DNA from 4 places in the Terrabacter aeriphilus genome. Region 4 is predicted to be linked to each of the others. Evidence: riboswitches for the same ligand, from Rfam matches in the RefSeq annotation. Region 4 holds a riboswitch; each other region holds the start of a gene.
What was found. A riboswitch is a leader RNA that binds a small molecule or an ion and turns the genes downstream of it on or off. The one in region 4 is predicted to bind cyclic di-AMP.
Positions count from the first base shown of each region.

Region 1 (5,449 bases), on a different contig from region 4:
GTTCTGGCCGACCTTGTAGAGGTTGGCCGCGTCACCGCCCATGCGGGGGTCGCTCTTGACGAGGTCGCCGATCATGTGGCCGACGATGCCCTGCACGTCCTCGACCGCCCGGCCGAGCAGCTCCCGCTCGGTGTCGAGCGAGCCGCCGAGGTTCTTGGCGAACTCCTGCATCTGCCCGGCCACGTGCTGCAGGGCCTGGCCCTTGTCGCGCACGATCTTGCGGAAGAAGAAGTCGAGCCCCTGGATGGCGGTCGTGCCCTCGTAGAGCGTGTCGATCTTCGCGTCGCGGACGTACTGCTCGATCGGGTAGTCCTGCAGGAAGCCGGAGCCGCCGAAGGTCTGCAGCGACTCGGTGCCGAGCAGCACCCACGCCCGCTCGGAGCCGAGCCCCTTGACGAGCGGGAGCATGAGGTCGCTGAGGCGGTTGGCGAGCTCGGCGTCCGAGCCGCGCTCGAGCGCGACCGTGGGATTGCCGGCCTGGGCCTGGTTGACGGTGTCCTGCTGGCTCGCGGTGTAGAGCACGAGCGCGCGCAGGCCCTCGGCATACGCCTTCTGGAGCATGAGCGAGCGGCGGACGTCGGGGTGGTGGGTGATCGTCACGCGCGGGGCGGACTTGTCGGTCATCTGCGTGAGGTCGGCGCCCTGGACGCGCTCCTTGGCGTACTCGAGCGCGTTGAGGTAGCCGGTCGAGAGGGTCGCGATCGCCTTGGTGCCGACGAACATCCGCGCGTTCTCGATGACCTTGAACATCTGCGCGATGCCGTCGTGGACGTCGCCGAGGAGCGTGCCGATGGCGGGCTCGTGCTCGCCGAAGGTCACCTCGCACGTCGTGCTGACCTTGAGCCCCATCTTGTGCTCGACGTTCGTCACGTGGGCGCCGTTGCGCTCGCCGAGCTCACCGGTGTCGAGGTCGACGTGGAACTTCGGCACGATGAAGAGGCTGAGGCCCTTGGTGCCGGGGCCGGCACCCTCGGGGCGGGCGAGCACGAAGTGCACGACGTTGTCGACGAGGTCGCTCTCGGCCGAGGTGATGAAGCGCTTGACGCCGGTGATGTGCCACGTGCCGTCGGGCTGCTGCACGGCCCTCGTGCGGCCGGCGCCGACGTCGCTGCCGGCGTCGGGCTCGGTCAGCACCATCGTGGTGTGCCAGGCCTTGTCGACGATGTGCCTGGCGAGCTTCTTCTGGTCGTCGGTGCCGAGGTGGAAGAGCAGGTTGGCGAAGGAGTAGCTCGCCGTGAACATGTGGACGGCAGGGTTGGCGCCACAGACCATCTCGGCGACCGACCAGCGCAGCGAGGCCGGCACGACCATGCCGCCGAGCTCGGCGGGCACGTCGAGGTTGCCCCACTCGCCGTCGACGTAGGCGCGGAACGACCGGTGGAACGACGGCGGCATGGTGACCGTCTGCGTGGCCGCGTCGTAGACCGGCGGGTTGCGGTCGCTGTCGAGCAGGCTGTCGGCCAGCTCGTGCTCGGCGAGGCGCGAGACCTCCGCGAGGATGTCCTTGGCGGCGTCGACGTCGACGTCGGCGTAGATCCCCCGGCCGAGCACCTCCTGTCGGTCCAGCACCTCGAAGAGGTTGAACTCGAGGTCGCGCACGTTGCTCTTGTAGTGGCCCATGGGGACCCTCCGCGTTCTGTCTCTCGTCGTGCGTCCGCGCGTTCCGGCCGCGGGCGCGTCACGTTACTGGCCGGTCACTTCCATGATGCTACCGGCCGGTAACGAAGGCAAGGCGGCGCGGTCACGAATGCGGCACGCGCCCGGAGACGCCGCGAGGGTGGGCCCCGTGGCGCCCCGGGGACGGCAGAAGGGCCCGGTCGCGGTGACCGGGCCCTTCTGCATCTGGAGCAGGCGGCACGAATTGCACGTACGTCTTCCCCCTGGAAGAGGGCTGTTCTGCTACTGAACTACGCCTGCGAGGCGTCGCCCACCGTAGCAACACGGGGGCGTCCAGGTCCAAAACCGACGCGCCCGACACCGACCGCCGTCTGCGGGGTCCACCGCACGGCCTCCGCCGGGCCCGCGAGACGGCCCGGATCCGTGGCACTGTCTGTCGATCAGGAGCGGTCCCGTACCCCATTGGTTGGGCAACTGTTGCCAACATCTGTCATTTCGCGGCCTTCTCGTGACCAATCTGTCACCGTCTGTGGGATGGTCATCGCCCCGGGCACCCCCGGGGTGGCCCACCGGACGCCGAGTCCTGTCCACCGGTGGGGCAGCCCCCTGCAACACGTACGGACAGGAGTGGGGGACCCACTTCCGGGCCGGTTCGCCGGTCCTCGGGGTGAAGCCGCATCTGCGGCCGGGCATCTTCCGCCCGAACCCGACAGCTCACCTCACAGGCGTGGGAAGGACTTCACCATGCCCATTTCTGCCCTCGCCCGACGGATCCCCTGGCAGTCCCTGACGGTCACGCCGCTGCTCGCAGCGGCCCTGGTCCTCGGGACGGGCGGCGCGCCGACGTCGTCGGTCACCGACTGGGGGGCGTCGCAGGCGGCCGCCGCAGGTGCCGAGGCCTCGGGCCCCGTCACCATCGACGCCGCACCCGTCGCCTACACCACCCCGGCCCAGCGCGCGGCCCGCGGTCGCTACGCGGTCAACATCGCCGCCGCCCAGCAGGGCGACCCCTACCGCTACGGCGCCGCCGGCCCGTCCGCCTTCGACTGCTCCGGACTCATCTACTACACCTACCGCACCCGTCTCGGCGTCGGCGTTCCCCGCACCGCCAACGCGCAGCGGCTCGCGGCCGTGGCCGTCAGCAAGTCGCGCATGCAGCCGGGCGACCTCATCTTCTTCATGTCGGGCGGCCGGGCCTACCACGTCGGCCTCTACGCCGGCAGCGGCAAGGTGTGGCACTCGCCGAAGCCGGGTCAGCGTGTCCAGCTCTCGAAGATCTGGACGACGAGCTGGGTCGCGGGCCGGATGGTCTGAGCAGCGCACGAGCGTACCCCCGGCACGCTGGGGGTACGCTGGTCCCACAGCGCGCCCCAGACCCCGGTGCCCACCGTCTTCGAGGCCTGGGGTCAGTCATGAACAACAGCCACGTGCCGGCGCCGGGGTCGACGCCCGTCGCCTCCCCGCCATCTTCGCCGGCGAGCTCGTTCACGCCGCTCGCGCGGCGCGTGGCCGAGATGGGGCTCATGCGCCGGCGGTACGGCTACTACTGGACTCGGCTCGCCACTGCGCCTTTGCTCGTCGCGGCCTGGGCGGTCGTCTTCGTCCGGGTCGGCGACAGCTGGTGGCAGCTGTGCTCCGCCGTCGTGCTCGCCGTGCTCATGACGCAGATCGCCTTCCTCGGCCACGACGCGGCACACCGCCAGATCTTCCGGTCCGGTCGGTGGAACGACTGGACCAGCCTGTTCGTGGCGAACCTGCTGGTCGGGATCAGCTACGGCTGGTGGCAGCGCAAGCACACGAGGCACCATGCCGGCCCGAACAAGGTGGGCACCGACCCGGACATCGAACCCGGGGTGCTCGCCTTCGTCCCGGTGGCGGCGTCGCGGCACGCCTGGCTGCGCTGGCTGCGCGCACACCAGGGGTGGTACTTCGTCCCCCTCCTGCTGCTCGAGGGCCTCTCGTTGCACTGGGAGGGCATCCGCCGGGTGACCTCCCGGGCCCCGGTCGACCGACGCTGGGTCGAGCTCACGCTGCTCTCGCTCCGGCTCGGCGGCCTGCTCGCCCTGGTCCTCGTCGTCCTGCCGCCGGCCAAGGCCGTGGCGTTCCTCGCCGTCCAGGTCGGGTTGTTCGGCCTCTACCTCGGCTCGGCCTTCGCCCCCAACCACATCGGCATGCCGCTCGTCTCGCCGACCCTCAAGCTCGACTTCCTGCGGCGCCAGGTCCTCATGAGCCGGAACATCCGCGGCGGCTGGCTGACGTCGGTCCTCATGGGCGGGCTCGACCGGCAGGTCGAGCACCACCTCTTCCCGTCCATGGCGCGTCCGCACCTCCGGCGTGCCCAGCCGTTCGTCATCGCCCACTGCGACGAGCTCGGGGTGCCCTACACGCAGGTCGGGTTCTGGACGGGGTACCGCGACGTCATCCGCCACCTCAACGTCGTCGGCCTCGAGGGCCGCGACGTCTTCCTGTGCCCGCTCGTCGCCCAGCGCCGCGCCCTGACCGACGTCCCGCGCGGGTGAGCCGGTGGTGCGTCGCGGGGAGCCGACCCGTCCGATCCGCCCACCCCGGACCCGGTGGCCTCACACCAGCTGCTGAGGACGGCGCTGGGCAGGGGCTTGCTCGACGACCAGCGTCAGGTGGCCCGGAGCGCGTGCGTCGACGACGCCGTGCGGCAGGGGTGGGCGGACCTGCAGTCGGACCGACACCCCGACCGGCATCCCGGCGGGCGCTCGCCGATGCGGTCACGAGGCCGCGGTAGGCGGGGTCGGTAGGCGGAGTCGGGCGCGCCCCCCGGTCGCCGACGGCGCCCGGCCGGGTCGGTGCCCGGCCGGTCGCCCGGTCACGTGGAGCGAGCGACGGGAATCGAACCCGCGTATCCAGCTTGGGAAGCTGGCGCTCTACCATTGAGCTACGCTCGCACGGGCCGCCGGAGGATGCCCGCGAGGGACCTGCACGGTGGCACGCGGCGTCAGTGTAGCCGACGCCCAGCCGACGCAATGACCGCGACCCCAGGGGCCGACACCTTCATGGACCACGCCAAGCAGACCGCCTTCGTCGAGCACGTCCGGGGCCGGGGTGGAGCGAGCGCCCAGGTCGCCGTCACGCTCGAGCAGTTCTTCGACGGGAACGACTGCGAGTGGTGCATCGCGCCGAACCGGCCCGAGGACGTGCCGCTCGAGGCGGTGCGCCGGGTGCTCTTCGACCTCCGCTCGCACCCGGAGGTGCACGACGTGCGCATCGAGCTCGACGTCCTCGAGTTCGACGCCTTCCCCGACGACGAGTGGCCGTATGCCAGTGGCGCGGCCGTCGTGACGACGCTCCTTCCCGAGGAGGTCGACAGCCTGACGATCGAGGCGGACACCCAGAGCAGCGGGGGCCCGGCGGCCGGGGCCGACTGGCTCGTCGACGCCCCGGGCGTGCCGACGGGGCACCACTACGTCGGGGTGTGGTGGGACTGATGCGCGCGGAGCAGCTGACCGACGCGCTCTGCTACCACGGCGAGGGACCGGTCTGGGCGGATGCGTGGGGCGGGCTCCGGTGGGTCGACATGCTCGCCGGTGACGTGCTGACGCTGCGGGCCGACGGCTCGGTGGACCGCCTGCACGTGGGCGACGTCGCGGCGTTCGTGCGACCGCGCACGGCCGGGGGCTGGGTCGTGGCCACCGAGCGCGGGCTCGCCCGCGCGGACGAGGCGGACGCGCCGCCGACACCGTGGTTCGACCTCTGGGACGACCCGTCGGTGCGGATGAACGAGGGCGGGGTCGACGGCGAGGGCCGCCTGTGGGCCGGCACGATGGGCTACGACCGCGTGCCCGGCAGCGCGCGGCTCTTC
Region 1 covers NZ_BAABIW010000017.1:83,553-89,001, forward strand. Annotated here, with positions in the region: gene ABD979_RS13405 (acyl-CoA dehydrogenase) at 1-1,620, opposite strand, end outside; tRNA gene ABD979_RS13410 (tRNA-Gly) at 1,844-1,917, opposite strand; cyclic di-AMP (ydaO/yuaA leader) riboswitch at 2,212-2,357, shown strand; gene ABD979_RS13415 (C40 family peptidase) at 2,362-2,931, shown strand; gene ABD979_RS13420 (fatty acid desaturase family protein) at 3,030-4,136, shown strand; tRNA gene ABD979_RS13425 (tRNA-Gly) at 4,462-4,535, opposite strand; gene ABD979_RS13430 (hypothetical protein) at 4,614-5,075, shown strand; gene ABD979_RS13435 (SMP-30/gluconolactonase/LRE family protein) at 5,075-5,449, shown strand, end outside.
Region 1: it holds a riboswitch for cyclic di-AMP, as region 4 does, so the genes downstream of both, ABD979_RS13415 (C40 family peptidase) here and ABD979_RS05880 (glycosyl hydrolase) in region 4, are expected to answer to the same signal.

Region 2 (5,449 bases), on a different contig from region 4:
CCGACAGCACGTTGCCCGCCGGGTCGGTGAACCAGGCGATGAGCGGTCCGCCTCCCCGGAAGACGCCCTGCGGATCGGTCTCCATCGGCGTGCCCTCGTAGCGTTCGAAGACGACGCCGCGCCGCGCCAGCTCCTCGACGGTCGAGGTGATGTCCTCGACGGGGAAGTTGAGGACGGTGAAGCTCGCCGGTGCGTGGTTCGGCTTCGGGTAGACGAGCACACGCCGCTCGCCGCCGTCGGCCGCGAGGTGCAGCGTCAGCATGCCGTTGGCCTCGCTGACCGACAGCCCGAGCGTGTCGGCATAGAAGGTGCGGGCCGCGTCGACGTCGTCGACGGAGAAACCGCTGAACGCGTGGGAGCTCTCGAGCACGGCGGTGCTCCTTGTCGTCGTCGTTGTCGTCGTTGCTGTTGCCGTCGTCGGAGGGGTGGTGCACGGGGGGCGCGGGCGGTCCGGCACCACTCCAGTGAAGCCCGCTCGGAGGCCGCCCGGGGTGCGATCGGGAAAGTTTTTCGCTTGAACCCCAATCCAACCTGCTGGTGGCGGCGAAGCACACCTCGGAGACGGTCGACGACGACCCCGTCTGAGCCCCACGATGGACGGCTCTTGTCTCCTCATCAAGGAGGAAGAACAGATGCGCACCACCACCACTCGGATCGCCGGCGCCACCCTCGCGGCCGGCGCCGCCATGGCCCTCAGCGTCGGGCCGGCCTTCGCGGCCGACGCCTGGGTCAGCGCCAACCTCAAGCCGGTCGCCGGCAGCGACGTCGCCGGGAGCGGCACCGCGATGGTCGAGGTCGACGGCAACCGGATCACCGTGACCATGGCCGCCAACGGCCTGCTGCCCGACAACCCGCACGCCGCCCACATCCACTTCGGGGCCGAGGCCCGCCACGAGTGCCCGGTCCTGTCCGACGACAAGAACGGCGACGGGCACCTCAACACCACCGAGGGCGGACCGGCCTACGGCGACATCGTCGTCTCGCTGACGAAGACCGGCGACACGAGCCCCAAGTCGGGTCTCGCGATCGACCGCTTCGACACCGCGCCCGGCGGCAAGCTGACCTACCAGCGCGGCAGCATCAAGGTCTCCGACGCGGTCGCGACGGCCATCTCGGCCGGCCAGTCCGTCGTCGTCATCCACGGTGTCGACCACAACCACGACGGCAAGTACTCCGGCGACACCAAGAGCGACCTCGACCCGAAGCTGCCCACCGAGGCCACCGACCCGGCCCTCTGCGGCGCCCTGCGCGTCGCCCCGGCCGGCGGCATGCACACCGGTGGCGGCCTGCCCACCGACACCCTGAAGAGCGGCGGCACGAACGACGCCCTCCTCCTCGTCGGTGGCGGCGCGCTCGTCGCGGCCCTCGGCTCCGGCGTCTTCGCGGCCCGTCGCGCGCGGTCGCGCGCCTGATCGGCCGGATCCACCATGCCTGAGCACACCGAGCCGACGCCCCGTCGCACCACCTCCCGTGGTGCGGCCGGGGTGGCGGCCGCCGCGACCGTGATCCTGCTCGTCGTCGGGGTCGTCGCTCTCGTGCTCGGGCTCCGCGGGACGTCCGGACCGCCGCAGCCCGCGGCGGCCGGCGTCCCGACGACGAGCACCATGACGAGCACGGCGCCCACCGCGACGCCGACCACTCCGACGACCAAGAGCACCGCGACGACCCCGAGCACGGCCCGCACGCCGGGCACGGGGACCTCCGGCCCGTCGGCGACCCCCGGTCAGGGCGGGACGCCGGCGGGCGGGACCGGCATCGGGCCCTTCCTCGAGGCGTCCGCCCTGACGTCGATCGAGATCCCGTCGATCGGCTTGCGCTCGAGCGACTTCGTGCCGCTCCACGTGCAGGGCGACGGAACCATCTCGGTGCCCGGAACCGCCCAGGAGGTCGGGCTCTACGACGACGGGCCGACCCCGGGCCAGCTCGGGCCGGCGGTCGTCGCGGCCCACGTCGACACCCCGTCGGGCGTGCCCGGCATCTTCGCCGAGCTCGGCAAGGTCAAGGCAGGCGACGTCGTGAAGGTGTCGCGCCAGGACGGCACGCACCTGACGTTCACGGTCGACCGGGTGGCCAGCTACCGCAAGTCGAGCTTCCCGACCGAGGCCGTCTACAGGGGCGACTTCACCCGCTCGGAGATCCGGCTCGTCACGTGCGGCGGCCCCACCGACGCGCGCAACGAGTACCGCGACAACGTCATCGTCTTCGGCCACCTCACGTCGGGCGCCTGACAAGCCCACCCCCGCGCCACGCCTCTGTGACGTGCGTCTCATTCCCGGGCGGTCCTGGCGAAGGTAAAGGGCTGGTCAAGTACCTCAAAGCCGACAATCGCGGCTGAGCACGGCGCGGCACCGTTACCTTGGCGTGACTTTTGCCAGTTGATTCGTCTACAGTTCCGGGAGTCCGGCCACCGGTCGGACTCTCGTGAGGCGGACCGCCTAGTCCTGTCACCGCCTTCCGGGAGAGCACAGACCTTGTGACAGGAGCGGAGGAACCACACGTTTCTCCGGGCGTCCGGCGCAACGACTTCGGACGCCCTTGGGGTGAAGTCCTTCCACCGGGCCGCGACTCGTTCGCTTCCCGGCCACGGACCGGGCACCTTTCCGCCCGAACCCGACAGCTAACTTCGTAGGCGCGGAGAGGTAGAACCCGTGAACCACGAGACCACCCGCGGGCGCCACCGTGCGCCGGGCCGTCACAACCCACTCAACGAACTCAAGCTCCTCGCCCGCGAGTCGGCCCAGCCGGCGATGAAGGGCGCGGCCGTCGTCGCCGCCACCGGTGGGCTCGTCGCCACCTTCGCGAACCCCGCGAGCGCCGACACCGTCTCGTCGGCGAACGGCGCCGTCGCCGCCGCCGGCGTCGAGGCAGCCCCGGCCGCGGTCGGCCCGGCCGCCGCAGCCGCCACGACCACCGCGCCGAGCGCCCTGTCGAAGATCGGCTTCGCGCCGGCCGTGCAGCAGGCGATCGCCAAGCGCACGCCCACCAAGGTGCGCGTCATCGAGGACGTCCAGGTCAAGGAGCAGCGCGCGGCCGCCAAGGCCGCGAAGGCTGCGAAGAAGGCCGCGCAGAAGGCCGCGGCCGAGCGCGAGGCCTCGCAGCGCGCCTCGCGCGACCTGACGCGTCGCAGCCTGACGAAGAGCACGTCGTCGTCGAAGTCGAGCAGCAACGACTACACGCCGAGCGCCTCCTCGGGCTCGCACTCCTCGCGCAACTGGGCCACCCGTGGCCAGTGCACGTGGGGCGCCCTCAACAAGTGGTACCAGTCCGAGGGCTACTACCCCGGCGGCTGGGCCGGGAACGCCATGGCCTGGGCCTCGGGCGCCGCGAGCGCCGGCTACACCGTGAGCGGCACGCCGCGCGCGCGCTCCATCCTCGTCATGCAGCCCGGCGTCCACGGCTCCTCGAGCGTCGGCCACGTCGGCTGGGTGACGGCCGTCAACGGCAACGAGGTGACCATCGTCGAGATGAACGCCCTCGCCGGTGCGTACAACTACAACACCCGCACGCTGACCGACCAGGGCGGCATGCGCTACATCTACGCGCCGTGACCCACGGGGGTCTGACGCGGTCCCACGCGTTCTGACCCGGTCTCACGCGTTCCGCGAAGGGGAGGATGCCACTGGCGTCCTCCCCTTCGTCGCGCCCGGACGCACCCGGCACACGGCGGCGTGGTGCTCGCCACACGGGCGCCGAGGAATGCGGGGCGACGGCCCGGACTTGTCTTTCGGGTAGGTGGTTGAAGGCTCTACCAGTCCGGTGGGCCTCATCACGTGAGTGACCACCCGTTCGACCGTCGTCCGCGACAGTGAGGAGCAGGCCTGTGTCCACGGCCTTCGAGAGCATCCGCATCGGCCGCTGGGACCTCCCCCAGCGTTTCGTCATGGCACCGCTGACGCGCAACCGCGCCGGCGAGGGCCAGGCGCCCACCGAGCTCAACGCCGAGTACTACGGCCAGCGCGCCAGCGCGGGCCTCATCATCACCGAGGGCACCCAGCCCAGCGCCGTCGGCCAGGGCTACCTCGACACCCCCGGCATGCACTCCGACGAGCAGGTCGCCGGCTGGCGCCTCGTCGCCGACGCCGTGCACGCGGGCGGCGGCCACGTCGTCGTCCAGCTCATGCACGCCGGCCGCATCGCGCACCCCGACAACAAGGGCGGGCTCGAGAGCGTCGCACCGAGCGCCATCGCCGCGCCCGGCGAGATCGTGACCGCGAACGGCCAGCAGCCGTATGTCGTCCCGCGCGCCCTCGAGACCGAGGAGATCCCCGGGCTCGTGGCGGAGTTCGTCCACGCCGCCCGCCAGGCGGTCGCCGCCGGGCTCGACGGCGTCGAGGTGCACGCGGCCAACGGCTACCTGCCGCACCAGTTCCTCGCGCCGAGCAGCAACCAGCGCACCGACGCCTACGGCGGCTCGCCCGAGAACCGCGCCCGCCTGACGATCGAGATCACGAAGGCCGTGGCCGAGGCCATCGGCGCCGACCGCGTCGGCATCCGCGTCTCGCCCGCGCACAACATCCAGGGCGTGCTCGAGCAGGACGAGGCCGACACGGCCGCGACGTACGAGGCGCTCGTCGAGGGCATCGCCCCGCTGGGCCTGGCCTACCTCAGCATCCTCGGCGACCCGGAGGCCGACGTCGTGCGCGACCTGCGCAAGCGCTTCGGCGGCCCGGTCATCCTCAACAGCGGCTTCGGCTCGGTGACCCAGCTCGCCGACGTCGAGGACATCCTCGAGCGCGACCTCGGCGACCTCGTCGCCGTGGGGCGCGAGTTCCTCGCCAACCCCGACCTCGTGCGGCGCTGGCGCGAGGGCGCCCCGCTCAACGAGCCGAACGCCGACACCTTCTACGGCGGCGGCGCCGAGGGCTACACGGACTACCCGACCCTGCCCTGACCGCAGGGGGCAGACGCCCCCTCGCGACTCACGACGGTGCCCACTCGACCTCCCGGTCGGGTGGGCACCGTCGCGCCTCGGGCGCGCCGTCAGGCGGGGCCGGGCGGGTCCTGGCCGTCCGGCGGGTCGGGCGAGGCGAGAGGATCGCCGAGGGCGCGCTGCACCCACGTGACGTCGCGCCAGGCGCCGAGCTTCCAGCCGATGGCGCGGTAGGTGCCGACGGGCTCGAACCCCAGCGCCGCGTGCAGCCGCGCGCTCGCCTCGTTGGGCTGGGTCATCCCGGCCGCGGCCGTGCGGTAGCCCCGGGCAGCCAGCCGCTCGAGCAGCGCCTCGTAGAGCCTGCGCCCGCCCCCGAGCCCGCGACGGTGCCCGGCGAGGTAGACCGACACCTCGCACGACCACCGGTAGGCCGCGCGCGCCTTGAACGGGCCGGCATACGCGTAGCCGACGACCACGCCGTCCTCCTCGAGCACGAGGTAGGCGTGCCGTTCCTGCGCCGCGGCGATGCGCCGGGCCACCTCGGTGGCGTCCGGCGGCTCCGTCTCGAAGGTGACCGTC
Region 2 covers NZ_BAABIW010000027.1:18,745-24,193, reverse strand. Annotated here, with positions in the region: gene ABD979_RS18495 (VOC family protein) at 1-370, opposite strand, end outside; gene ABD979_RS18490 (CHRD domain-containing protein) at 633-1,412, shown strand; gene ABD979_RS18485 (sortase domain-containing protein) at 1,428-2,228, shown strand; cyclic di-AMP (ydaO/yuaA leader) riboswitch at 2,452-2,644, shown strand; gene ABD979_RS18480 (CHAP domain-containing protein) at 2,649-3,548, shown strand; gene ABD979_RS18475 (alkene reductase) at 3,821-4,891, shown strand; gene ABD979_RS18470 (GNAT family N-acetyltransferase) at 4,981-5,449, opposite strand, start outside.
Region 2: it holds a riboswitch for cyclic di-AMP, as region 4 does, so the genes downstream of both, ABD979_RS18480 (CHAP domain-containing protein) here and ABD979_RS05880 (glycosyl hydrolase) in region 4, are expected to answer to the same signal.

Region 3 (5,449 bases), on a different contig from region 4:
GTCGCATACCGTAGAGGCATGACGGCGTACGAGCGGACCGAGCGGGTGGCGAGCCCGCGGTCCGCGCGCACGACCTCGCTCGAGCCGGGCGACCGCTCGGGTGAGGGGACGGGCGAGAGGGGTCGGCGCGTCACGGGCGAGCGGCTCGGGCCCTACCGCCTCATCGAGGAGATCGGCGAGGGCGGCATGGGCGTCGTGCACCTCGCGCTCGACCCGCGCGGGCGCGCGGTCGCCGTCAAGGTGCTGCGCACGCACGTCGCGCACGACGTCGACGCCCGCCAGCGCCTGGCGCGCGAGGTCGACACCCTCTCGCGCATCCGTGACGCGCGCGTGGCTAGCGTCGTCGACGCCGACGTCATGGGGCCGCGCCCCTACGTCGTCACCCGCTACGTGCCGGGGCCCGCGCTCGACGAGGTCGTCGAGGACCACGGGCCGATGGAGCCGGCCGACCTGCTGCGCCTCGCGCGCGGCAGCGCCGAGGCGATCCGGGCCATCCACGCCTGCGGCGTCGTGCACCGCGACATCAAGCCCGGCAACGTGCTGCTCGAGGACGGCGACCCCGTCCTCATCGACTTCGGCATCGCCCACCTGCAGGACGACGTGCGCCACACCGTCGGCGGCCTCGTCATGGGCACGCCCGGCTACCTCTCCCCGGAGCTCGTGGAGGGTGCCGCCATCACCGACGCCACCGACTGGTGGGGCTGGGCCGCCACGATCACGTATGCCGCGTCGGGCCGTCCGCCCTTCGGGCGCGGTCGCATGGACGCCGTCCTCGCCCGCGTGCGGGCCGGGGAGGTCGACCTCGAGGGGGTCGACCCGCGCCTCGTGCCCCTCCTGCGGGCCTCGCTCTCGCCGGACCCCCGCCGGCGCCCGCACGCCGACGAGGTCATCGACGCCCTGGAGCTCTACGCGGCCGGGCGGGCCGCGACGGTGCCCACCCCGAGCGGCGGGCCGTGGGACGACGGGCGCCTCACCGAGGCCTCGCCCGGCGACACGCAGGTCGTGCAGGGCGGCAGCACCGCCGTGCTGCCCCCGGTGCCCGCCGACATGCCGCGGACGACGTCGCGGGCGGACGACGCCGACGCCGACGCGTCGCGGTGGGCCCCGCCCGTGGGACGGGGGCGGGGCACCTCACGGCAGGAGCCGGCATACGAAACCCGTGACGATCACGGTGACGAGGGCCACGACGACTGGGACGGGTCCGACGGCGAGTGGCAGGGCGAGGAGCCGGCAGGGCGCGAGGGCGACCCCCGGATCGGGCTGCCGATGCGCACCGGGCTGCTCGCGGCCGTCGCGGTGGCGTGGGTGGGCGCGCTGATGGCCTGGCCGGGTGCCGCGATCGTCGCCGTGACCGTGCTCTCGGCGTTCGCGCGGGCGACCGACCGGTCGGTGACCGCGCTCGTGCTGCGGCGCTACGACTACGGGCGGCGGCGCAGCGACGTGCCGTTCGCGGTGGTGTCGAGTCCGTGGCACTTCGTGCTCGGGGTCGTCGCGACCGTCGTCGGCCTCGTGCTGCCCGCGGCCGTGGCGCTCGCCGGCATCTTCGCGACGGCGCTGCTGCTGACGGGCACGCAGGGGGGCGACCTCGGCCCGGGCACGCCGCTCACGCTCGGGGTCGGCGGCGCGCTCGGCCTGCTCATGCTCTGGTGGGGTCCCGGCGGGGCCTCGCTGCGGCGCGGCTCGCGCTCCATCGCCCGCGCCATCGTGCCGACCGGCCTCGCCACGCAGGTCGTGGCCGCGGTGCTCGCGGTCTTCGGCGCGGTGGCCGCGCTGCTCGCGCTGAAGGAGGGTGCGAGCCTCAGCTGGCTGCCCTTCAGCAGCAGCCCGTTCGGCTTCTGAGGCACCCCGCCCCACCTCTGTCACGAGCGTGCCGCCCGTGCGTGCGCTGTGGGCGGTCTGTGCACCTGCCATCCGGAGGTGAAGGGAACGTCAAGGAACGATCACGAAAGTGTCTCGGCGCGCCTTGTCAGGGAGCCCGTTCCTCACGTACCGTCAGTGCTCGCGTCCGGCTCCACCCGAGCGCTCCCACAACTTCACATGGACACCCACATCAATCCGTTCCCTGTGTGCGCCGAGCCTCGCCAGCCAGGGATGCAGCCCACGACCGTGGGCCGGGCGAGGACGGGGGACCCAGTGTGACCAGTCAGAGCCGGTGCCGAGGCACCCGTCGAAGAGGACGAGAGCTGGTCTAGGGGTGAAGCCGCGAGAGCGGCGGGGCAACCTGACGTCCCAACCCGACAGCTAACCCCGCAGGCGCGCGTCAGGAAGGAACACCCCTATGCAGTACATGTCCAAGCATGCTGCCGCCAAGCAGGTCTCGGTGAAGCAGCGCATCGCGGGAGTCGGAATCGCCGGCGCCGCCACCCTCGTCGGTGGCATCGCCACCGCCGGGTCGGCCAAGGCCGCCTCGGTCTGGGACCGCGTCGCCGCCTGCGAGTCGAGCGGCAACTGGCACATCAACACCGGCAACGGCTACTACGGCGGTCTGCAGTTCGTGCAGAGCACCTGGGTCGGCTACGGCGGCCGCGCGTACGCCTCGCGTGCCGACCTCGCCACCCGCGCCGAGCAGATCGCGGTCGCCCAGCGCGTGCTCGCCTCCCAGGGCCCCGGCGCCTGGCCCGTCTGCTCGCAGCGCGCCGGCTTGACCCGCTCGAACGGTGGCGCGACCAGCTCGCCCGTGTCGCGCTCGACCGTGCGCAAGCCCGTGGCGACGAAGAAGAAGGTCGTCAAGAAGAAGGTCGTCAAGAAGAAGACCTACGCCGCCAAGCCCAAGGCGACCAACACCTACACCGGCAAGGGCGCCAAGGTGACGGTCCACCGTGGCGACACGCTCGGCAAGATCGCCGCGAGCCACCACGTCCGGGGCGGCTGGAAGGCCCTCTGGAAGGCCAACTCCGCTCGGGTGCCGAACCCGAACCTCATCTTCGTCGGTCAGGTCCTGCGCCTGCCGTGAGTTCCTGATAGAACTGAGCCCGACGGCCCCGCGCGACCAACCCCTGGGTTGCGCGGGGCCGTCGTCCGTCCGGCGCAGGGCGTGGGCCTGACGGCCTTTTCCCGTATGCCGGCCCCCTCCGTTACGCTTTCGCCCGTCCGCGGTCGCGTGCCGGGGACCCGCTGGCGTGGCGCAATTGGTAGCGCACCTGTCTTGTAAACAGGCGGTTAGGGGTTCGAGTCCCCTCGCCAGCTCCATCTCTGCCCGCTCGCGGTCGACCAGTGGCCACGCACCGCCGTTGCCGGCTACCTTGCGGCGGACTGGGCCGACAAGCGGCTCTGGGCGCCCAGATCCTCGACGGTGTGAGGGATGAGGCCGGTACCCGGTGCCTTGAAGTGCAGGATGCGACCCTGATCCGGTTCGAGCTGCAGGAACGGTCCGCGACTGATGGCGTGGACGCTGGCCAACGGCAGGGCGCGGTCGCAGCGCACGATCGACTTGACGCGCTTGTCCCATCCGTTGCCGCATGACACGACGTCCTCCCGCGCCCACCTGATCGTGTGCTGGTCGAGGTATCCGCCCCTGGCCGGCCGGGAGCGTGATGACCTCGTCGACGTCGAGGAGCGACAGCCACCCGTCACGCTTCGCGTAGCGGTCGAGCACCTCCGGGAGGTGCCGCTACTGGCGCCAGGAGAGGGCGTCGCACGTGGGCATGCCGGAAGCCTCGACCTCAGCGGCGTGCTCCTCCATCCAGCGGGCGTCGAGCTGGGCACGTTGGTCGGCGGGAACCCCGTCGTAGTAGTCGCCGACCGGGCCGCGAGTCTCCACCGTGATCGTCGCCGGCACGTCCAGCTCACGCAACACGCGCTCGCTCTCGTCGGGCGGGTTGTCGAGCACGACATGGAACTCGTCGAAGCCGAGTTGGCAGTGGCAACCGACCCATTCGGCGAGGCGGCGCTCGTCGCCGCGGGACATGGTCACGATGGTGAAGGACAGGCGCGCGAGCCTCGCCGGATCCATCGCGCGGGTAGCCGCCCCCGTGACGGCCGCATCGCTGCCGTGGCGACGGGGCGCCTATGACCCCGACCCATGGCGTTGCAGATGGTGCTGCGCCGGGTGGGGTGATCACCCCATCCGGCGCAGCACCATCTGCAGGTTCATCGGCAGCGTGCCAACTCGGCACGCGCCTGATCCGCTCCGCTCAGGGCTTGAGCACGACCTTGAGGCAGCCGTCCTGCTTCTGCTGGAAGACCTTGTAGAGCTCCGGCGCCTCCTCGAGCGAGGCGTGGTGCGTGGCGAGCCCGTCGAGGCCGAGCACGTCGTCGTCGGCGCTGACGATGTCGAGCAGCTCGTCGCTCCAGCGCCGCACGTGGCACTGGCCCATCCGCACCGTCAGGCCCTTGTCGAACAGCTCCATCATCGGCATCGGGTCGGCCATGCCGCCGTAGACGCCGCTGACCGACACGGTGCCACCGCGGCGGACCGCCGCGATGGCGGTGTGCAGGGCCGCGAGGCGGTCGATGCCGAAGCGCTCGATGGCGCCCTTGGCGATCGGCTTCGGCAGACGGCTCGCTGCCCCGATCACCTTCTCCGACACCGGGTTCCCGTGCGCCTCCATGCCGACGGCGTCGATGACGGCATCCGCACCGCGGCCGTCGGTGAGGTCGATGAGTGCCTGGGCGACGTCGGTCGAGCGGGCGTCGACGACCTCGGCGCCGTGGGCGCGGGCGAGCTCGAGACGCTCGGTCACGAGGTCGACGCCGATGACGCGACCGACGCCGCGGTGCAGCGCCGAGCGCACGGCGAGCTGGCCGACCGGGCCGAGCCCGAGCACGGCGAGGGTGTCGTCGGCGCCCACGTCGGCGTAGTCCACGGCCTGCCACGCAGTGGGCAGGATGTCGGAGAGGTAGAGGTAGCGCTCGTCGGGCAGGTCGCGGCCCACGACGATGGGGCCGAAGTCGGCGTGCGGCACGCGCACCAGCTCGGCCTGCCCACCGGGCACCGCGCCGTAGAGGCTCGTGTAGCCGAAGAGACTCGCGCCCTTGCCCTGGGCCGAGTTCTGCGTCGTCTCGCACTGGGCGAAGAGGCCGCGCTCGCACATCCAGCAGCGGCCGCACGAGATGTTGAACGGCACGACGACCCGGTCGCCGACGGCGAGCGTCGCCACCCCCGGGCCGACGGCCTCGACGATGCCCATGAACTCGTGTCCGAGCACGTCACCGGGCGTGAGGTAGGGCGCGAGCACCCGGTAGAGGTGCAGGTCCGAGCCGCAGATGGCCGTCGACGTCACGCGGACGATCGCGTCGGTCGGGTTGACGATGACGGGGTCGGGCACGTCGGTGACGCGGACGTCCTCGATGCCGTGCCAGGTGAGAGCTCTCATGTGGGCACACCTACCCGCGCCCTCCCCGAGGAAAACCCAAGGCTGGACAAGGCGGTTCGCCGCCGCCGGTGCGCGAGCCGGGTCAGCGATCGCTTTCCCGGGCGTGGCTGCCGTCGGAGAGCACGGGGGAGAGG
Region 3 covers NZ_BAABIW010000006.1:573,448-578,896, forward strand. Annotated here, with positions in the region: gene ABD979_RS04960 (serine/threonine-protein kinase) at 19-1,839, shown strand; cyclic di-AMP (ydaO/yuaA leader) riboswitch at 2,123-2,250, shown strand; gene ABD979_RS04965 (transglycosylase family protein) at 2,279-2,953, shown strand; tRNA gene ABD979_RS04970 (tRNA-Thr) at 3,114-3,189, shown strand; gene ABD979_RS04975 (glycosyltransferase family 2 protein) at 3,611-3,907, opposite strand; gene ABD979_RS04980 (zinc-dependent alcohol dehydrogenase) at 4,134-5,315, opposite strand.
Region 3: it holds a riboswitch for cyclic di-AMP, as region 4 does, so the genes downstream of both, ABD979_RS04965 (transglycosylase family protein) here and ABD979_RS05880 (glycosyl hydrolase) in region 4, are expected to answer to the same signal.

Region 4 (5,449 bases):
CGGCAGGGGCCGCGCTCGACCGGGGGCTCGAGCCCGCGGGCCTGCACCCGGCCGTCCGCACCGTGCTGCTCCGGTGGCGCCCGCCGCGCACCCGCCGCGGCGTCGTCGTCCTCCTCACGGGCCTCTCCGGGTCGGGAAAGTCCACGCTCGCCTCCGCCCTCGTCGAGCGCATCGAGAGCGAGGGGGCGCGCAGCGTCAGCCTCCTCGACGGTGACCTCGTGCGCCGGCTGCTGTCGTCGGGGCTCGGCTTCGACCGCGCCGGGCGTGACGCCAACGTGCTGCGCATCGGCTTCGTGGCCGCCGAGGTGGCCCGGCACGGAGGAATGGCCGTCTGCGCCCCCATCGCCCCCTTCGCGCAGACCCGGGCCGAGGTCCGCCGGATGGTCTCCGAGGTCGGCGACTTCGTCCTCGTGCACGTCGCCACCCCGCTGGAGGTGTGCGAGCAGCGCGACCGCAAGGGCCTCTACGCCCAGGCGCGGGCCGGGTCCCTGCCGGAGTTCACCGGCATCTCGTCGCCCTACGAGGCGCCGGTCGACGCCGACGTCGTCGTGGACACGACGGGACGCAGCCTCGAGGAGTCCCTCGAGCAGATCGTCGAGCACCTGCGCGACGGAGGGTGGATCGGATGAGCTTCGACCCGCTGCTCACGATCGCCTCGCTCGGCATCGGCATCATCGTCGGGCTCACCGGCATGGGCGGTGGCGCCCTCATGACGCCGATGCTCGTGCTCTTCTTCGGCGTGCCGCCGCTCACGGCCGTCTCGAGCGACCTCGTCGCGGCCGCGGTGATGAAGCCCGTCGGGTCGATGGTGCACCTCCGCCGGGGCACGGTGAACCTCGCGCTCGTCAAGTGGCTCTGCATCGGGTCGATCCCGAGCGCCTTCGTCGGCGTGCTCATCCTCAACCGCCTCGGCTCCGGCGCGGCCGCCCAGCACTGGCTGCAGGTCGCCCTCGGGGTGGCCCTGCTGCTGGCCTCGGCCGGACTCATCGTGCGGGCCTACCTGCGCCTGCTCGAGCGGGCGCGCCGACTCGACGGCAGCGCCGCGCCCCTGCCGCCCGGCCCGCCCACCGTGCGGGTCCGCATCTGGCAGACCGTGCTCGTGGGCGCGGTCGGCGGCATCGTCGTCGGCATGACCTCCGTGGGGTCGGGCTCGCTCATCATCATCGCGCTCATGGCGATCTACCCCAGCCTCAAGGCGAGTGAGCTCGTCGGCACCGACCTGCTCCAGGCCGTGCCGCTCGTGGCCTCCGCCGCCATCGGGCACATGCTGCTCGGCGACTTCCACCTCGACCTGACGCTCTCGCTCCTGCTCGGCTCGATCCCCGGCGTCTGGATCGGCGCCCAGCTCTCGGCGCGTGCCCCGGGCGGCCTCGTGCGCCGGGCGCTCGCCTTCGTGCTGCTCGCCTCGGCCCTCAAGCTGCTCGGCGTGCCCAACACGGCCACCGGGATCGTCCTGCTCCTGGCCCTGCTCGTCGGGCCGCCGGTGTGGTTCGCCGCCCGGCGCCGCCACGGCCTGCCCGCCTTCTCCGGCCGGCTCGCGCACCGCTCGACCGCCGTGCCCCACGCCGCACCCGGGTCCACCTCCGAGTCCATCTCTGAGTCCATCTCCGAGTCCGGTTCCGAGGCTCGGGCACGCGTCACCGAAGCGGGCGACGCAGCCCACTGACACGACCATGACGGGAAAACGGTGTGATCCGCGTCACACCTGGCACGGGTCCGCTCTCACAGCGTTCCTGAGCACGCGCGCGTGCTCAGGAACGGGGGTGCGGACGGTCCGTGGGTCCTGACCGGATCGTCCGGATTGGTGTCATCTGCCCGTTCCCATCGGACCTGTCGTGACCTGTCCCCGTGTGCAGGGGTCCGCTAGGGTTCCGTTCGCCTTCACACACATCGCCTAATCCCGGAGCCCTCGAGGCCTCCCGGGAGCCGGGGACCCACCGTTCCCTCGGGGTGAATCAGGAGCCTCCTCCTGTAGGGCGCCATCCGGCCCGAACCCGTCAGCTAACCCGGTCGGCAGCCTAGGAGACCTGGAGCAGACATGCGCACCACCCCTCGCTTCGCCCTGCCCGCGCGCAGATCCCCCCACCGCTTCACCCTCGCCGCCCTCGGCCTCGCCGCGGCCGGCTCGCTCGTGGCCACCCTCGCCGTGCCGGCGCAGGCCGCCACGGCGACCGCACTGCCCGGCGGCAAGATCTACGCGGGAGCCGCCGGCGACACCGCGACGATGCAGTCCAAGACCGGCACGGCGGTCGGCATTCACAAGTACGGCACCTTCGAGGGCTCGGTCCCCACCGGCCGGATGGTGACGGCCAACACGTCGGCGAACTGGAGGACCGTCGCCAACGCCAAGTCCGGCTCGGCGCTGTACGCCAATATCGTCCGTTGGGCGACGACGATCAAGGCCCGGAGCGGCCTCACGCTCCTGGCGTTCGGCCACGAGCCGGAGGTCCTGGCGAAGTCCTCGCTCGGCACCCCGGCCGAGTACCGCGCAGCGTTTGCCCGGGTCGTCACGATCTTCCGGCAGCAGGGCGTCACCAACGTCAAGTTCACCCTCCAGCTGACGGCTTGGTCCTACCGCACCAAGCCGTCAGACCGCGCGTACGCCGCGAACTGGTACCCGGGCGACGCGTACGTCGACGTCGTCGGGGCGGACGCATACAACTGGAGCTCGTGCGGAGAGGGCAAGGGCGCCTGGGTCGAGCTCAAGACGCTCGTCGATCCCGTCCTCGCCTTCGCGAAGCCACGCGGCAAGCTGGTCGCCCTGCCGGAGTTCGGCGTCACCAAGGACGCCCGTCGCGCCACCTGGCTGACGAACGCGAAGAACTACATCATCGCCAACGAGAGCTGGTTCGCGGCGGTCTACTACTTCAACCGCCCGCCGACGAACAAGAACAACCTCAACTGCTCGTGGGCCCTCACGACGTCGTCGGAGTTCGCCGCCTACGGCTCACTGCTGAAGAACGTCAACTTCGCCGTCTGACCGCCGGCGGACGTGCTGGTGCCGGGAGCACCCGCAGCCGCGGGCACTCCCGGCACCACGTGGTCACGACTGCCCGAAGGCGATCGACCACATGACCTCACGGTCGGACTTGTTGACCGTCGTGGCGGTCACCCCGGCGTGCGTGCCGTCAGAGGTGACGACCGCGCCGGGGTCGGCCGTGAGCGACTCGTAGCGGTACGAACCGCTCGGGTCCTCGAGGTGGTCGCGCAGGACCATGCCCGAGGGCAGGGTCCACGGCGACACCGCCGAGGTCAGCCCGGCCCAGTGCGACACGACCCAGTCACCAGCAGAGACTGCGATCTCGGGCGTCGTGTGCGAGTTCCGGCCTGCATCGACGGCACTCACCGCACGGACGCTGGTGGCGTTCGCGCCGCGGTAGACGGCGAGCTCGAGCGTGCCTAGCCGGTAGGCGCTCGGGTCGTCGAACCGCACCGTCTTGCCCACGTCCGCCGCGTCGGCGCTCTTGCGCCACACGGTCGAGGTGACCGAGCCGTTGGTAACCGTCGCCACCTGGGTCCAGCCGGTCACGCCGGTCGGCCCCGAGAAGGTGGCCACCGTCGGACGCGAGAACATCAGGAGCATCAGATCACCGGCCTGGGTCCCCATCGGCACCGCCGCGGCCTTGAACTTGGCCGCGCCGGGAGCCGAGTGGTTCGCCCCGACGAACGTCGTGCTGCTCGAGGGCAGCGTCACGACGACGTCCTTCGTCAGCGTGCCGGTGAGGCCCTTGTCGTCGGTCACCGTCAGCGTGACGGAGTAGGTCCCCGATGCGGCATACGGGTGCGAGGGCGTCTTGCCCGTGCCCGTGCTGCTGTCACCGAAGTCCCACGCGTAGGACGCGATGGTCCCGTCCGAGTCGATCGACGCCGAGGCGTCGAAGCCGCACGTCGCGCCGGAGCACGACGACCCGAACGCCGCCGTCGGCGCCTGGTTGACCGGGACCGTCACGACGACGTCCTTCGTCAGCGTGCCGGTGGCGCCCTTGTCGTCGGTCACCGTCAGCTTCACCGGGTAGGTCCCCGACGCGGCATACGGGTGCGAGGGCGTCTTGCCCGTGCCCGTGCTGCCGTCACCGAAGTCCCACGCGTAGGACGCGATGGTCCCGTCCGAGTCAATCGACGCCGAGGCGTCGAAGCCGCACGTCGCGCCGGAGCACGACGACCCGAACGCCGCCGTCGGCGCCTGGTTGACCGGGACCGTCACGACGACGTCCTTCGTCAGCGTGCCGGTGGCGCCCTTGTCGTCGGTCACCGTCAGCTTCACCGGGTAGGTCCCCGAGGCGGCATACGGGTGCGAGGGCGTCTTGCCCGTGCCCGTGCTGCCGTCACCGAAGTCCCACGCGTAGGACGCGATGGTCCCGTCCGAGTCGCTCGACGCCGAGGCGTCGAAGCCGCACGTCGCGCCGGAGCACGACGACCCGAAGGCGGCCTTGGGTGCCTGGTTGAGGGGCGGGCCGGCGAAGAGGAACATCGAGCGGCTCGACCACGACGTGCCGTCGACGGCGGGGCCGCTGATCGCGACCGGGCTCCCCGTGACGGACGCCCCGTCCCAGCCCGCCTTGTAGAGCGTGCTGTCGGTGCGCGAGGCGAAGTACACGCTGTCGCCGGCGACGAAGATGCCGCGGACGTTGCGCAGGTCGACGGAGCTGGGCACCGTGTTCGTGCGCTCGTCGACGATCCCGCTGTCGGGCGAGAACCAGCGCCAGAAGAGCCGGCTGTCACCGTAGAGCGTGTAGTAGAGCCGACCCGCGTTGTAGAACATGCCGGTCAGGTTCGGGATCTGCCCGTAGAGCGTCGGCAGGTTGCCGTCGAACGTACCGCCGAGGTTGTTGTCGACGGTCGCCCAGGCTGGGTCGTGGTACGGGTTGATCTGCATCGCAGGTCCCCACGTCGTGCCCGTGAAGGTGCGCGAGTAGAGGTAGCCGTCGGTCTGCGCGTAGAACACCTTGTTGCCGACCATGAAGGCGCCCCGGGTGTTCGACCACGCGATGCCACCGTCGGCGGCGGGCTCCGGTGCGGACGAGGCAGCCGTCGCGGTGAGACCGACGCGGCTGAGCGTGTCAGACGCCGCGGGCGGCGGCGTCGGGACACCGGCCCGGACGATCTCGATGCCGTTGACGAGCGGGTTCTCCACGACGTGCGTGAAGTCGAGCGTCACCTGGCCGCTGGCCGGCACCGTGAGGTCGATGGACTTCATCGTCCCCTTCTGGTCACCGACGTCGCCCACGATGTCGTAGTTCGTCAGCCAGGGGCTGCCGTTCGCGCTGACGCTGAAGACGCGCGAGCCGGCGGTGCTCGTGCACGAGCAGCGATTGGCGAGGTAGAGCCGAACCTGCACGTCCGTGCCGGCCGCGATCGGGAACGTCCACCGCATCTCGTTGGCGTCGCCCGGGTCCCACCGCTCGCTGTCGAAGATCGACGACGGGGTCGAGCTCGGCACGGACGGGTC
Region 4 covers NZ_BAABIW010000009.1:171,838-177,286, reverse strand. Annotated here, with positions in the region: gene cysC (adenylyl-sulfate kinase) at 1-629, shown strand, start outside; gene ABD979_RS05885 (sulfite exporter TauE/SafE family protein) at 626-1,666, shown strand; cyclic di-AMP (ydaO/yuaA leader) riboswitch at 1,882-2,032, shown strand; gene ABD979_RS05880 (glycosyl hydrolase) at 2,039-2,980, shown strand; gene ABD979_RS05875 (PKD domain-containing protein) at 3,044-5,449, opposite strand, start outside.